Regions from separate parts of the Streptomyces sp. NPDC057280 genome, predicted to be linked through region 3. Evidence: riboswitches for the same ligand, from Rfam matches in the RefSeq annotation. Region 3 holds a riboswitch; each other region holds the start of a gene.
What was found. Region 3 has a riboswitch for thiamine pyrophosphate ahead of thiC (phosphomethylpyrimidine synthase ThiC). Riboswitches for the same ligand answer to the same signal wherever they lie in the genome.

Region 1 (4,150 bases), on a different contig from region 3:
CGCCACAGGACCGTGTCGGCGGCCGGGTGATGGCCGGCGTACTGGACGAAACGGCCGAACTGCTCGGACCAGAAGTACGGCACCGGGTCGTAGACCGACGGCGTCTCGCCGATGATGTTGGCCGCCACCGTGCGCGGCCCCTGGAGGGCGTTGTCCCAGTGGTGGACCAGCAGGCGCTCGCCGTAGCGCCCGGAGGGGAAGGACGCGCAGTCGCCCACGGCGTACACGTCCGGGACCGATGTGCGCAGCGCCGCGTCGGCCACGACCTCTCCGTGCGCGCCGAGGCCGATACCCGAGCCGGAGAGCCAGGACGTGGCCGGGCGGGCGCCGATGCCGACCACGACCGCGTCCGCGGGCAGCCGGGAGCCGTCGTCGAGGACGACCTCACCGGGCTCGACGCGGGCCACGCGCGCGTGCGTGCGCAGTTCGGCCCCGGCGTCGGCGTACCAGGCCGCCATCGGCGTGGCCACCTCCGCGGGCAGCGCCCCCGCGAGCGGCCGGTCGGCGGCCTCGACGACGGTCACCGCGCAGCCCGCGTCGCGCGCGGCGGTGGCGAACTCGGCGCCGATCCAGCCCGCGCCGACGACCACGATGTCGTGCTGCCGGGCGAGCACCGGGCGCAGCCGTTCGGCGTCGTCGAGGGTGCGCAGCAGATGGACGCCGGGGACGCCCTCCGTGCCGGGCAGCCGGATCGGTTCGGCGCCGGTGGCGAGGACCAGGACGTCGTACGGCACCGGACCGCCCTCGGTGTCCAGTTCGTGGTCGGCCGGGCGGACGCCCAGCACCTCGAGGCCGAGCCGCAGTTCGATGCCGAGCGCCTCGAAGTCGACGTCGAAGGCGGAGCCCTCGGCCTTGCCGAGCAGCACCGCCTTGGACAGCGGCGGCCGGTCGTAGGGCTGGTGGGGTTCCGCGCCGATCAGCGTCACCGTGCCGGTGAAGCCCTGTTCGCGCAGGGCCACCGCGGTCTGTACGCCGGCCATGCCAGCGCCGACCACGACCACACGCCGCCGCGCCTGCGTCTCCGTCTCGTCGCTCACCTGATCACCATAGACAACTGACAATTTGTCAGTCAGGAGCCCTGCACAGTGACCTGCTCCACAACGCTGGTCCCGCTGCCGGGCTGCGACTCCCACTCCCAGCGCTCCTCAAGGCGCACCCGCCCGTCCGCGAGCTCCACGACCGTCGACACGCAGTGCCCGCTCGACGTCGTCCCGTCGTGCTTCAGCTGCACGTACCGGAAGTCGAGCCGGTCGCCCGCGCGCGTGCCCACCAGGTGCCCGCGGACGACATCGCCACCGGCGTACTCGGCCCAGATCTCGCCGTCCTTCTCGTGGTAGGTGAACCGGGTCCGGGTCCCCACCTGACCTGGCGCTTGGTCGGCGACCGGGGCGAGGACGAGACCGTCGAGCGAGCGTGCCACCGAGAGAGGCTCCCTTACTGAGACATACGACGTCGGGCTAGGGTGGCCAACGTAGAGCACTCGCGGGAGCCCGGACGCACCGGGCTGAGAGGGAGGCTGGCGGCCTCCGACCGTACGAACCTGATCCGGGTCATGCCGGCGAAGGGAGGGGCTGGACGCCCATGTCCTCACGTACGTCAGACGTCCTCGTCGTCGGGGGCGGAATCATCGGCCTCGTCACGGCCTGGCGGGCCGCGCAGCGCGGTTTCGCCACGGCTGTCGTGGACCCCGAACCGGGCGGCGGGGCCGCCCAGGTGGCGGCCGGCATGCTCGCCGCCGTCACCGAACTCCATTACGGCGAGCAGACCCTGCTCGGCCTGAACCTGGCCTCGGCCCGCCGCTATCCGGGTTTCGCGGCCGAGCTGACCGACCTGACCGGGCTCGACCTCGGCCACCGCCGCTGCGGCACGCTCGCCGTCGCCCTGGACGCCGACGACCGCGCCCATCTGCGCGAACTGCACGCCCTGCAGCAGCAGTCGGGGCTGGAGTCCGAGTGGCTGTCGGGGCGTGAGTGCCGGCGTCTGGAGCCGATGCTCGCGCCGGGCGTGCGCGGCGGGCTGCGGGTGGACGGCGACCACCAGATCGACCCCCGGCGGCTGACCAGGGCGCTGCTGGCCGCCTGCGAGCGGGCGGGCGTGGTGTTCCACCGCGACTGGGCCGAGCGGCTCGACGTCGTGCGGGACCGGGCCGCAGGCGTCACCACGACCGGCGGTACGCGGCTGGGCGCGGGGCAGGTCGTGCTGGCGGCGGGCAGCCTCAGCGGACGTCTCGCGGGGGTCCCCCAGGCCGTGCTGCCGCCGGTGCGTCCGGTGAAGGGGCAGGTGCTGCGGCTGACCGTGCCTCAGCGGTACGCGCCGTTCCTGAGCCGGACCGTGCGGGCCGTGGTGCGCGGCAGCCACGTCTATCTCGTCCCGCGGGAGAACGGCGAGCTGGTGATCGGGGCGACCAGCGAGGAGCAGGGCTGGGACACGACGGTGACCGCGGGCGGGGTGTACGAGCTGCTGCGCGACGCGCACGAACTGGTCCCCGGCATCACCGAGCTGCCGCTGACGGAGACCCGCGCGGGGCTGCGCCCCGGCTCCCCCGACAACGCGCCCCTGCTCGGCCCGACCGAGCTGCCGGGGCTGTTGCTGGCCACCGGCCACTACCGCAACGGCGTGCTGCTGACGCCGGTCACCGGCGATGCCATGGCCCACGCCCTGACCACCGGTGAACTCCCGGACGAGGCCCGCCCCTTCACCCCCAGGCGATTCACGAAGCACCTCACGGAGCAGCCCGCATGAACATCTCCGTCAACGGGGAGCCGCGCCAGTTCGCCCCCGGCACGGCCCTCGACACCGTCGTGCGCGCCCTCACCCCGGCACCCTCCGGAGTGGCCGCCGCCCTCAACGAAACCGTCGTCCCGCGCGCGCAGTGGCCGTCGACGTCCCTCTCCGAGGGGGACCGCGTCGAGGTCCTGACCGCCGTCCAAGGAGGCTGACCCATGGCCGACGATCCCTTCATCCTCGGCGGTACGGCGTTCTCGTCCCGGCTGATCATGGGCACGGGCGGGGCGCCCAGCCTGGATGTGCTGAGGCGGGCGCTGATCGCCTCGGGCACGGAACTCACGACCGTCGCGATGCGGCGCGTCGACCCGACCGTGCACGGCTCGGTCCTGTCCGTGCTGACCGAGCTCGGCATCCAGGTGCTGCCGAACACGGCCGGCTGCTTCACGGCCGGTGAGGCGGTGCTGACGGCCCGCCTCGCGCGCGAGGCGCTCGGCACGGACCTGATCAAGGTGGAGGTCATCGCCGACGAGCGGACCCTGCTGCCGGACCCGATCGAGCTCCTGGAGGCTGCGGAGACCCTGGTCGACGACGGCTTCACGGTACTGCCGTACACCAACGACGACCCGGTGCTGGCCCGGAAGCTGGAGGACGTGGGCTGCGCGGCGATCATGCCGCTGGGCTCCCCCATCGGCTCCGGGCTCGGCATCCGCAACCCGCACAACTTCCAGCTGATCGTCGAGCACGCGCGCGTGCCGGTGATCCTGGACGCCGGGGCGGGTACGGCGTCGGACGCGGCGCTCGCGATGGAGCTGGGCTGCTCGGGTGTGATGCTCGCCTCGGCGGTGACGCGCGCCCATGAGCCGGAGCTGATGGCGCACGCGATGCGGCACGCGGTCGAGGCGGGCCGGCTGGCCCACCGGGCGGGCCGGATTCCCAAGCGCCACTTCGCCGAAGCGTCCTCCCCCACCGAGGGGTTGGCGCGTCTCGACCCGGAACGCCCGGCATTCTGAACGTACGTTCGATGAGATTCGGGAGCGGGTGCGAGGTCCGTCACAGCTCGGCTTCAGTCCCGCCCCGATCTCACCCGAACCCCCGGCCCTGTCAGTCACGGCTCGTACACTCACCTGCGTGGATACGACCCTTCAGGACCCTCTGGTCGGGCAGGTGCTCGACGGCCGGTACCGCGTGGAAGCGCGGATCGCCGTCGGCGGGATGGCCACGGTCTACCGGGCCCTGGACACCCGCCTCGACCGCGTGCTCGCCCTGAAGGTGATGCACCCGGGCCTCGCTGCCGACGCCACCTTCGTCGACCGCTTCATCCGCGAGGCCAAGTCCGTCGCCCGGCTCGCCCACCCCAACGTGGTGCAGGTCTTCGACCAGGGCACCGACGGGTCGTACGTCTATCTCGCCATGGAGTACGTCG
Region 2 (4,150 bases), on a different contig from region 3:
GACGGCCCGCAGGATCTGCTTGCCGGGGAAGTCGTAGCGCGCGAACACATACGCGCCCGGCAGCGCGACCGCGAGCGTCAGCGCGGTCGAGGCGAGCGCCTGCCAGGTGGTGAACCACAGCACGTGCCGGATGTCGGACTGCGCGAGCACGTCCGTGATCCGCCCGAACTGCCAGGTCCCGTCCGCCTTGAGCCCGCGCGCGACGATCGCGGCGACGGGCCAGGCGAAGAAGAGCCCGAAGAACGCGACGGGCACGGCCATGAGGCCGAGCCGCGTCACGCTGCCCCGGAAACGCGGGGTTACTTCAGTACGAGCGAGGTCCACGACTTGACCCAGTCGTCACGGTTGTCGGCGATCTTCGCCGGGTCCATGGTCTCGGGGTCCTTGGCGGCGGGACCGTACTTCGTGAACTCGGCGGGCACGGCGGCGCCCTCCACCACCGGGTAGACGAACATGTTGAGCGGCATGTCCTCCTGGAACTTCTTGGTCAGGAGGAAGTCGATGAGGGCCTTGCCGCCCGTGCTGTTCTTCGCGTTGCTCAGCAGTCCCGCGTACTCGACCTGCCGGAAGCAGGTGCCGTCGACGACACCGGTCGGCGCGGTCGAGGGCTTCGGGTCGGCGTAGATGACCTCGGCGGGCGGCGAGGAGGCGTACGAGACGACGAGCGGCCGGTCGGCCTTCGCCTTCTTGCCGCCGGCGGACCCGGAGAACTCCTCGTTGTAGGCCTGCTCCCAGCCGTCGACGACCTTGACGCCGTTGGCCTTGAGCTTGGTCCAGTACGCCTCCCAGCCGTCGTCGCCGTACTTGGCGGCGGTACCGAGCAGGAACCCGAGCCCCGGCGAGGAGGTGGAGGCGTTCTCGGTGACGAGGAGGTCCTTGTAGGCGGGCTTGACCAGATCGTCGTACGACGTGGGCGGCTGGAGCTTGTGCTTGCTGAACCAGGCCTTGTCGTAGTTGAGGCAGATGTCGCCGGTGTCGATGGGCGTGACCTTGTCCCCGTCGACCCGGTAGCCGGGCTTGATGGTGTCGGCGCCCTTGGCCTCGTACGACTGGAACAGTCCGTTGTCGAGCGCCCGGGACAGCAGGGTGTTGTCGACGCCGAAGAAGACGTCGCCCTGTGGGTTGTCCTTGGTCAGGATCGCCTTGTTGACGGCCTGCCCGGCGTCGCCGTCCTCCAGGACCTTGACCTTGTAGCCGGACTCCTTCTCGAAGGCGGCGAGGACGCTCTTGGAGACGGCCCACGAGTTGTGGCTGACGAGCGTGACGGTCTTGGACTCGCTCTGGGAGCCGCCCTCGTCGGACGACCCGCACGCGGACAGCGCGACCAGGCCGAGGCCGACGACGACAGCACAGTACTTCTTGCTACTCACGGTGATGACCGAACTTCCTACCCAGAATGACCTGGGCGAGGTTCAGAGGGTCTGCGGCCCGACGGCCGCACTCTCAGCGCTGTGGCGCTCCCCTGTCGGATAGATATATGAAGTTAGGTATACGAAGGTGTTCTTGCGACGGTCAGACTACCGTTCGCCGGCCGCGAGCTGACCGCAGGCCCCGTCGATCTCCTGGCCCCGGGTGTCCCGGACGGTCACCGGCACGCCGTGCGCGGCGATGGCCTCGACGAAGGCCTTCTCGTCCTCGGGCCGCGAGGCGGTCCACTTCGAGCCCGGGGTCGGGTTGAGCGGGATGAGATTGACGTGCACGGGCTTGCCGCGCAGCAGCCGCCCGAGCCGGTCCCCACGCCATGCCTGGTCGTTGATGTCCCGGATGAGCGCGTACTCGATCGACAGCCGCCGCCCGGACTTCTCGACGTACTCGAACCCGGCGTCGAGCACCTCGCGCACCTTCCAGCGCGTGTTCACGGGGACGAGGGTGTCGCGCAGCTCGTCATCGGGAGCGTGCAGCGAGATGGCGAGCCGGCACTTGAACCCTTCGTCGGCGAACCGGTGAATGGCCGGCACCAGCCCGACCGTCGAGACGGTGATACCCCGCTGCGACAGCCCGAGCCCGTCCGGAGCCGGATCGGTCAGCGCACGGATCGACTGCACGACCCGCTTGTAGTTGGCGAGGGGCTCGCCCATGCCCATGAAGACGATGTTGGAGAGCCGCGCGGGCCCACCGGGCACCTCCCCGTCCCGGAGCGCGCGCATCCCGTCGACGATCTGATGGACGATCTCGGCGGTGGACAGGTTCCGGTCCAGCCCCGCCTGCCCGGTGGCGCAGAAGGGGCAGTTCATCCCGCACCCGGCCTGCGACGAGATGCACATCGTGACCCGGTCCGGATACCGCATCAGCACCGACTCGACGAGCGTCCCGTCGAACAGCCGCCACAGCGTCTTGCGTGTGGTCCCCTGGTCGGTCGACAGATGCCGGACGACGGTCATCAGCACAGGAAGCAGCGCCTCCTGCAGCTTGCCGCGAGCGCCGGCCGGAATGTCCGTCCACTGCTCCGGGTCGTGCGCGTACCGCGCGAAGTAGTGCTGCGAGAGCTGCTTGGCACGAAACGGCTTCTCACCGATCTCGGCCACGACATCCTTGCGCTCGGCAGGAGTGAGATCGGCAAGGTGCCGCGGCGGCTTCTTGGCTCCGCGCGGGGCGACGAAAGTGAGTTCTCCGGGCTTAGGCATGGCTGTACCAGTGTCGCAGATCGAACGGAGTGACTCCTGCCCCCGCCCGTCACCGAGGGTGACCGATGATTTCCCCACGCGGGACGGGTCTTCCTGCCGTACGTTCCCGACGTTCCCGTCCGCCAGCCACCGGAAGTGATGACAATGCCGTACGCCAAGGTCAACGGCCTGGAGATGTACTACGAGATCCACGGCGCCGCCCACGCCGACCGCCGCCCGCTGGTGCTGCTGCACGGCGGCGTCACCACCATCGGGCTGTCCTTCGGCGCCGTACTGCCCGCCTTGGCGGCGGAGCGCCAGGTCATCGCCCCGGAGCTCCAGGGGCACGGCCACACGGCCGACACGGACCGCGCCCTGACCGTCCCGCACCTCGCCTCCGACGTCGTGGCCCTGCTCGACGAGCTCGGCGTCCCGCAGGCCGACCTCCTCGGCTACAGCCTCGGCGGGCTGACCGCGCTGGAGATCGCGGTACGGCATCCCGACCGCGTCGGCCGGCTGGTCGTGGTCTCCGCCCAGTACAGCCAGGACGGCGTACGGGAGGAGATCCGCACCCCCGACTACAGCTCCCCGCTGCTGCCGACGCAGGCCGACTTCCAGGACATGGCCGACGCGTACGCCGCCGTCGCCCCGTATCCCGAGCGCTTCCAGGACTTCCTCGGCAAGGTCTCGGCGGCCGCCCAGGCGCCGCTGCCGTGGACCGCGGACGACCTGCGCGGTCTGACGGCGCCCACGCTGCTGCTGATCGGCGACCGCGACTTCGTGCACGTCGAGCACGCGGCCGAGATGCAGCGCCTGATCCCCGACGCCCGGCTGGCCGTGCTGCCCGGCACCACGCACATGACGGTCCTGCGGCGGCCGCCTGTGGTGCTGCCGCTGCTGGAGGACTTCCTGACCGCGCCGTCCGCGCGGTCCTAGCCGGTCGGCCGCTCCAGGCACTCCTTGAGCAGCTGCTCGTCCCGCGGGAGTTCCTTGCGGACCTGCGGGCGGACCACGAGGGGGACCAGCGCCCTGCCGAGCCCGTGTCCCTCGAAGTCGATCTCTATCGTCACGCGGGACCTCCGCCCGTCGTCGAGCGGTTCGATCTCACCGTGGGTACGGGGCCGGACGGGCCCGGAGATCCCGTGCAGGTCCCAGCTGTGCGGAGGGTCGAGCTCGTCGAACTCGACGGTCATCGGGACCTGGCGGTTCCCGATCCGCCGGGTGACCCGGACCCGGGAGCCGGCATGGATCGGCCCCTCCTCGAGCGGCTCCGCCTTGACGGCGCTCAGCTGCCATTCCGGCAGATGGGAGGGGTCGGTGATGTACGCGTAGACGTCTTCGGGACTGCGGTCGACGTCGATCACTTCACGGATGGCGGGCATGACGCCCTCCTTCCAGGGCGATCCCCTTCGAGGGCTTACAGGGAAATCGTCCCACCGGACCGCCCCCGAGAACAGCAGAAGCCCCCGCCTCAGCGGGGGCTTCTCCAGACATCCGCCCAGACATCCGAACGACGATCAGCCCGAGCCCACGAACAGCACCAGCAG
Region 3 (4,150 bases):
GAGGTTCTCGCCGACAGCCCGTGGCACAGGTACAGCGCGATCAGCATGATGGCGCTCGACCCGATCACGGCCACGACCAGCGGGTTCGAGCCCTGGAGGATCGCGGGCAGGATGAAGAAGTTCAGGATCATGAAGCTGATCGCCAGCGCGACCAGGGCCATGACACCGCGCAACCGACCCACGATCACGACGGCCAGGGCGAAGATGCCGGCGAGCAGGGCCATGGGGAACCGGCGGTTCACGTCGGTGACCGAGTACTGCAGGTCCTTCGGGGCGGAGGGCTCGTAGGCGACCACGACCTTCTGGCCCTCGTGCAGCTGCCGCGACTGGTCCGGCTGCACGATCTCGGTGAACGTACGGCCCTTGTCCTTCCCGGTGTCGACGCGGATGGTGGCCTTCTTGCAGGTGCCGCCGGCTTCTTGCTGGGCGGAGGAGCCCTCGGCGGTAGAGGTGTCGCCGGTCGGCGTCTCGCCCGAGGCGTTGACGGACTTGCAGCTCACCTCGTCGACCTTGGTGACGGTGGCCTGTTGGGTCTGCCGGTCGAAGCCGACGCCGGTGCGCTCGTGCGCGGGGGCACCGCCGGGCCACAGCACGGCGAGGCCCACCAGAACGGCGGCGCCGAACGGGATGAGGATCGCCGCGATGACCTTGCGCAGGTGCTGGGAGACGGGGGCTGCGGGGCCGTGGCTGTGACTGTGGCCGTGCGAGTGACCGTGCCCACCGCCACCGCCACCGCCACCGCCACCTCCCGCGCCACCGCCACCTCCCGTGCCACCGGCATCCCCTGCGCCGCTGCCTTCCCTTGGGAGGCCGCCGTGCCCGCCACCCGTGTCGTGGGCGTGCTCGTGGCTGTGGCCGGGTGCGCCGGGAGAGCGGTGACCGGGGTCGTGACCAGGGTGGTATCCGCCGCCGCTTGCCGACCCGCGTTCGACCCGGCCGCCGGGTCGGGGGCCGTGCTCGAATCCCCCGCCAGGGCCGGGCCCGTTCCAGCCGCTCGACCCGGACCCGTTCCAGTCATCCGACCCGGACTCGTGCCATTCGTCCGACCCAGGCCTGTTCCAGTCATCCGGCCCGGGCTGAGCGCCGCCTCTGCGGCCGGGGCCACGGGGTGGCTCGGGCGGATACGGGGGCTGCGGTGTCGTGGTCACCGACCGATCATCGCAAGAACGGCAGGGGCCCCCTGTTCACCGCGCCCGAATTGACGCTAGCGTGGAGCCACCTTTGTACACGCGGGAGCTCGGAGCACCGGGCTGAGAGGGCGCTGACCTCCGTCCCAGCGATGTTTCACGTGGAACGTCGTCACCAGTGAGTGACGTTGCCCACGAAACATCGACAGACGGAAACCGCTGCGTCGACCGCCGAACCTGTTACCGGGTAATGCCGGCGTAGGGAGTAGGTCTCATGACCATCAAGGACGCACGCACGCCTGCCTCCAGCCAGGACGAACAGCTCATCGCGGGCGAACAGTCCTCGGAGAGCGGGAAGTCCATCGGCTGGCACAAGGGGTACGTCGAGGGCTCGCGCCCCGACCTTCGAGTGCCGGTCCGTCAGGTGCACCTCACCAACGGGCAGTCGGTCACGCTGTACGACACATCGGGCCCGTACACCGATCCGCTGGTCGATACCGATGTCCGCCGGGGCCTGGCCCCGCTGCGGGAGAACTGGATCATCGCCCGCGGCGACACCGAGGAGTACGCGGGCCGTCCCGTCCGTCCTGAGGACGACGGCATCAAGCACACCTCGCCGCGGGGCGGCAATCTGCGCAACCTCGACGCGGTCTTCCCGGGGCGGCCCCGGCTGCCGCGCCGGAGCCGTGACGGCGGGGCGGTGACGCAGCTGGCGTATGCGCGCCGTGGCGAGATCACGCCCGAGATGGAGTACGTGGCCATCCGGGAGAACGTGGCGCCCGAGGTCGTGCGGGAGGAGATCGCGGCGGGGCGCGCGGTGCTCCCCGCGAACGTCAACCACCCGGAGATCGAGCCGATGATCATCGGCAAGCGGTTCCTGGTGAAGGTCAACGCCAACATCGGCAACTCCGCGGTCACCTCCTCCATCGAGGAGGAGGTCGAGAAGATGACCTGGGCGACCCGCTGGGGCGCCGACACGGTCATGGACCTGTCCACCGGCCGCAACATCCACACCACGCGTGAATGGGTGCTGCGCAACTCCCCCGTCCCCATCGGCACGGTGCCGCTCTACCAGGCGCTGGAGAAGGTCGACGGCAAGGCCGAGGAGCTGACCTGGGAGATCTACAAGGACACGGTCATCGAGCAGGCCGAGCAGGGCGTGGACTACATGACGGTCCACGCGGGCGTGCGTCTGCCGTACGTCCCGCTGACCGCCAACCGCAAGACGGGCATCGTCTCGCGCGGCGGCTCGATCATGGCGGCGTGGTGCCTCGCACACCACAAGGAGAGCTTCCTCTACGAGAACTTCGAGGAACTATGCGAGATCCTCGCCGCCTACGACGTCACGTACTCGCTCGGCGACGGCCTCCGGCCCGGCTCGATCGCGGACGCCAACGACGAGGCGCAGTTCGCGGAGTTGAGGACGCTCGGGGAACTCAACACGATCGCCAAGCGTTTCAACGTTCAGACCATGATCGAGGGCCCGGGGCATGTCCCGATGCACAAGATCAAGGAGAACATCGACCTTCAGCAGGAGATCTGCGAGGAGGCTCCGTTCTACACGCTCGGCCCGCTGACCACGGACGTCGCCCCGGCGTACGACCACATCACGTCGGGCATCGGCGCCGCGATGATCGCGTGGTGGGGCACAGCGATGCTCTGCTACGTCACGCCCAAGGAGCACTTGGGCCTGCCCAACCGTGACGACGTGAAGACCGGCGTCATCACCTACAAGATCGCGGCCCACGCGGCGGACCTCGCCAAGGGACACCCTGGCGCACAGGAGTGGGACGACGCCCTGTCGGACGCCCGCTTCGAGTTCCGCTGGGAGGACCAGTTCAACCTGGCCCTCGACCCCGACACGGCCCGGGAGTTCCACGACGAGACACTCCCGGCGGAGCCGGCCAAGACGGCCCACTTCTGCTCGATGTGCGGTCCGAAGTTCTGCTCGATGAAGATCAGCCAGAGCATCACGGAGCGGTTCGGTGGTGCGGCGGCCGAAGGGGCCTCGCCGGAGGAGGTCGCGGAGGGGATGCTGCAGAAGTCGAAGGAGTTCGCGGCGAGCGGGAACCGGGTGTACCTGCCGCTGGCGGACTGACGTCCGTCAATTGGCGCTGCTCCGAAGGAGAGTGCCTTCGGAGCGGCGCCATAGTGCGCCAGGGGAAGAGGGGGTGGTGGGGTCTTGATCGTTCTCAAAGTGACGGCTGAGGCGCAGTCGCTGGTGTGGGACGGCGATGAACTGGTCGATGTGGTGGGTGGGGGCCGCCGATGGGGTCCCGACGGCGTGGAGCGGCCTGCTTCGGTCATTTACGGGTCTCCCTTCGACCGGAGTGTCGTCTCCCCGTCCGGTCGCTACTCCGTCATCTATGCCGAGCGCGGTACCAAGGCCCTGCTGCTCGATGGTGACCGGCTCGTCCGGGAGCTGAACCGGAGCTACTACCAGGCTGATGCCTACGACTATCCGGTGGCGCTCGGGACGTTGCGGGACGGCCGCGAGGTTCTGGTCCACTGCCCGGAGGAATACAACGTCCTGGAGATCGAGGACGCGGATTCGGGAGAGCGGCTCACCGATGGCGACCGTCAACCCAAGGACGTCTTCCACTCCCGGCTGGCGGTGAGCCCCGATGGGACTCACCTGCTGTCGGCCGGCTGGGTGTGGCATCCGTACGGGGTGGTCGAAGTCTTCGACCTGACCAGTGCGTTGACCGACCCTGCGGTGCTCGACGGCCGTGGTGTGCTGCCTGAGGACCCGGGCATCGTCGCGGAGGTCGCCTCGGCCTGCTGGCTCGACAGTGACCGCCTGGCTGTCGCGACCACCGGCGAGGAGCCTCTCGACGATGAGGAGACCCCTGCTCTCGGCCCACGGCAACTGGGGGTGTGGTCGCTCTCCGCAGGGCGGTGGATCCATCGCAGCACTGTCGATTTCTGCCTCGGCACTCTGATCCCACGCGGCGACACGGTCGTCTCGCTGTACGGGCATCCGCGGCTGCTCGACGTCACGACGGGTGCCGTGGTGGCGGAGT

Region 1: another riboswitch for thiamine pyrophosphate. It lies ahead of thiO (glycine oxidase ThiO); the one in region 3 lies ahead of thiC (phosphomethylpyrimidine synthase ThiC).
Region 2: another riboswitch for thiamine pyrophosphate. It lies ahead of ACFUO4_RS35180 (thiamine ABC transporter substrate binding subunit); the one in region 3 lies ahead of thiC (phosphomethylpyrimidine synthase ThiC).

Annotation. Positions count from the first base shown of each region.
Region 1 covers NZ_JBHUYR010000002.1:1,273,526-1,277,675, reverse strand. The annotation lists gene ACFUO4_RS16320 (NAD(P)/FAD-dependent oxidoreductase) at 1-980, opposite strand, end outside; gene ACFUO4_RS16315 (hypothetical protein) at 1,070-1,420, opposite strand; TPP riboswitch at 1,473-1,584, shown strand; gene thiO (glycine oxidase ThiO) at 1,582-2,742, shown strand; gene thiS (sulfur carrier protein ThiS) at 2,739-2,939, shown strand; gene ACFUO4_RS16300 (thiazole synthase) at 2,943-3,737, shown strand; gene pknB (Stk1 family PASTA domain-containing Ser/Thr kinase) at 3,856-4,150, shown strand, end outside.
Region 2 covers NZ_JBHUYR010000008.1:123,062-127,211, forward strand. The annotation lists gene ACFUO4_RS35175 (ABC transporter permease) at 1-261, opposite strand, end outside; gene ACFUO4_RS35180 (thiamine ABC transporter substrate binding subunit) at 300-1,370, opposite strand; TPP riboswitch at 1,367-1,474, opposite strand; gene rlmN (23S rRNA (adenine(2503)-C(2))-methyltransferase RlmN) at 1,518-2,624, opposite strand; gene ACFUO4_RS35190 (alpha/beta fold hydrolase) at 2,769-3,539, shown strand; gene ACFUO4_RS35195 (SRPBCC family protein) at 3,536-3,985, opposite strand; gene ACFUO4_RS35200 (phosphatidate cytidylyltransferase) at 4,121-4,150, opposite strand, start outside.
Region 3 covers NZ_JBHUYR010000007.1:314,939-319,088, forward strand. The annotation lists gene ACFUO4_RS33795 (YibE/F family protein) at 1-1,148, opposite strand, end outside; TPP riboswitch at 1,220-1,409, shown strand; gene thiC (phosphomethylpyrimidine synthase ThiC) at 1,402-3,225, shown strand; gene ACFUO4_RS33805 (hypothetical protein) at 3,325-4,150, shown strand, end outside.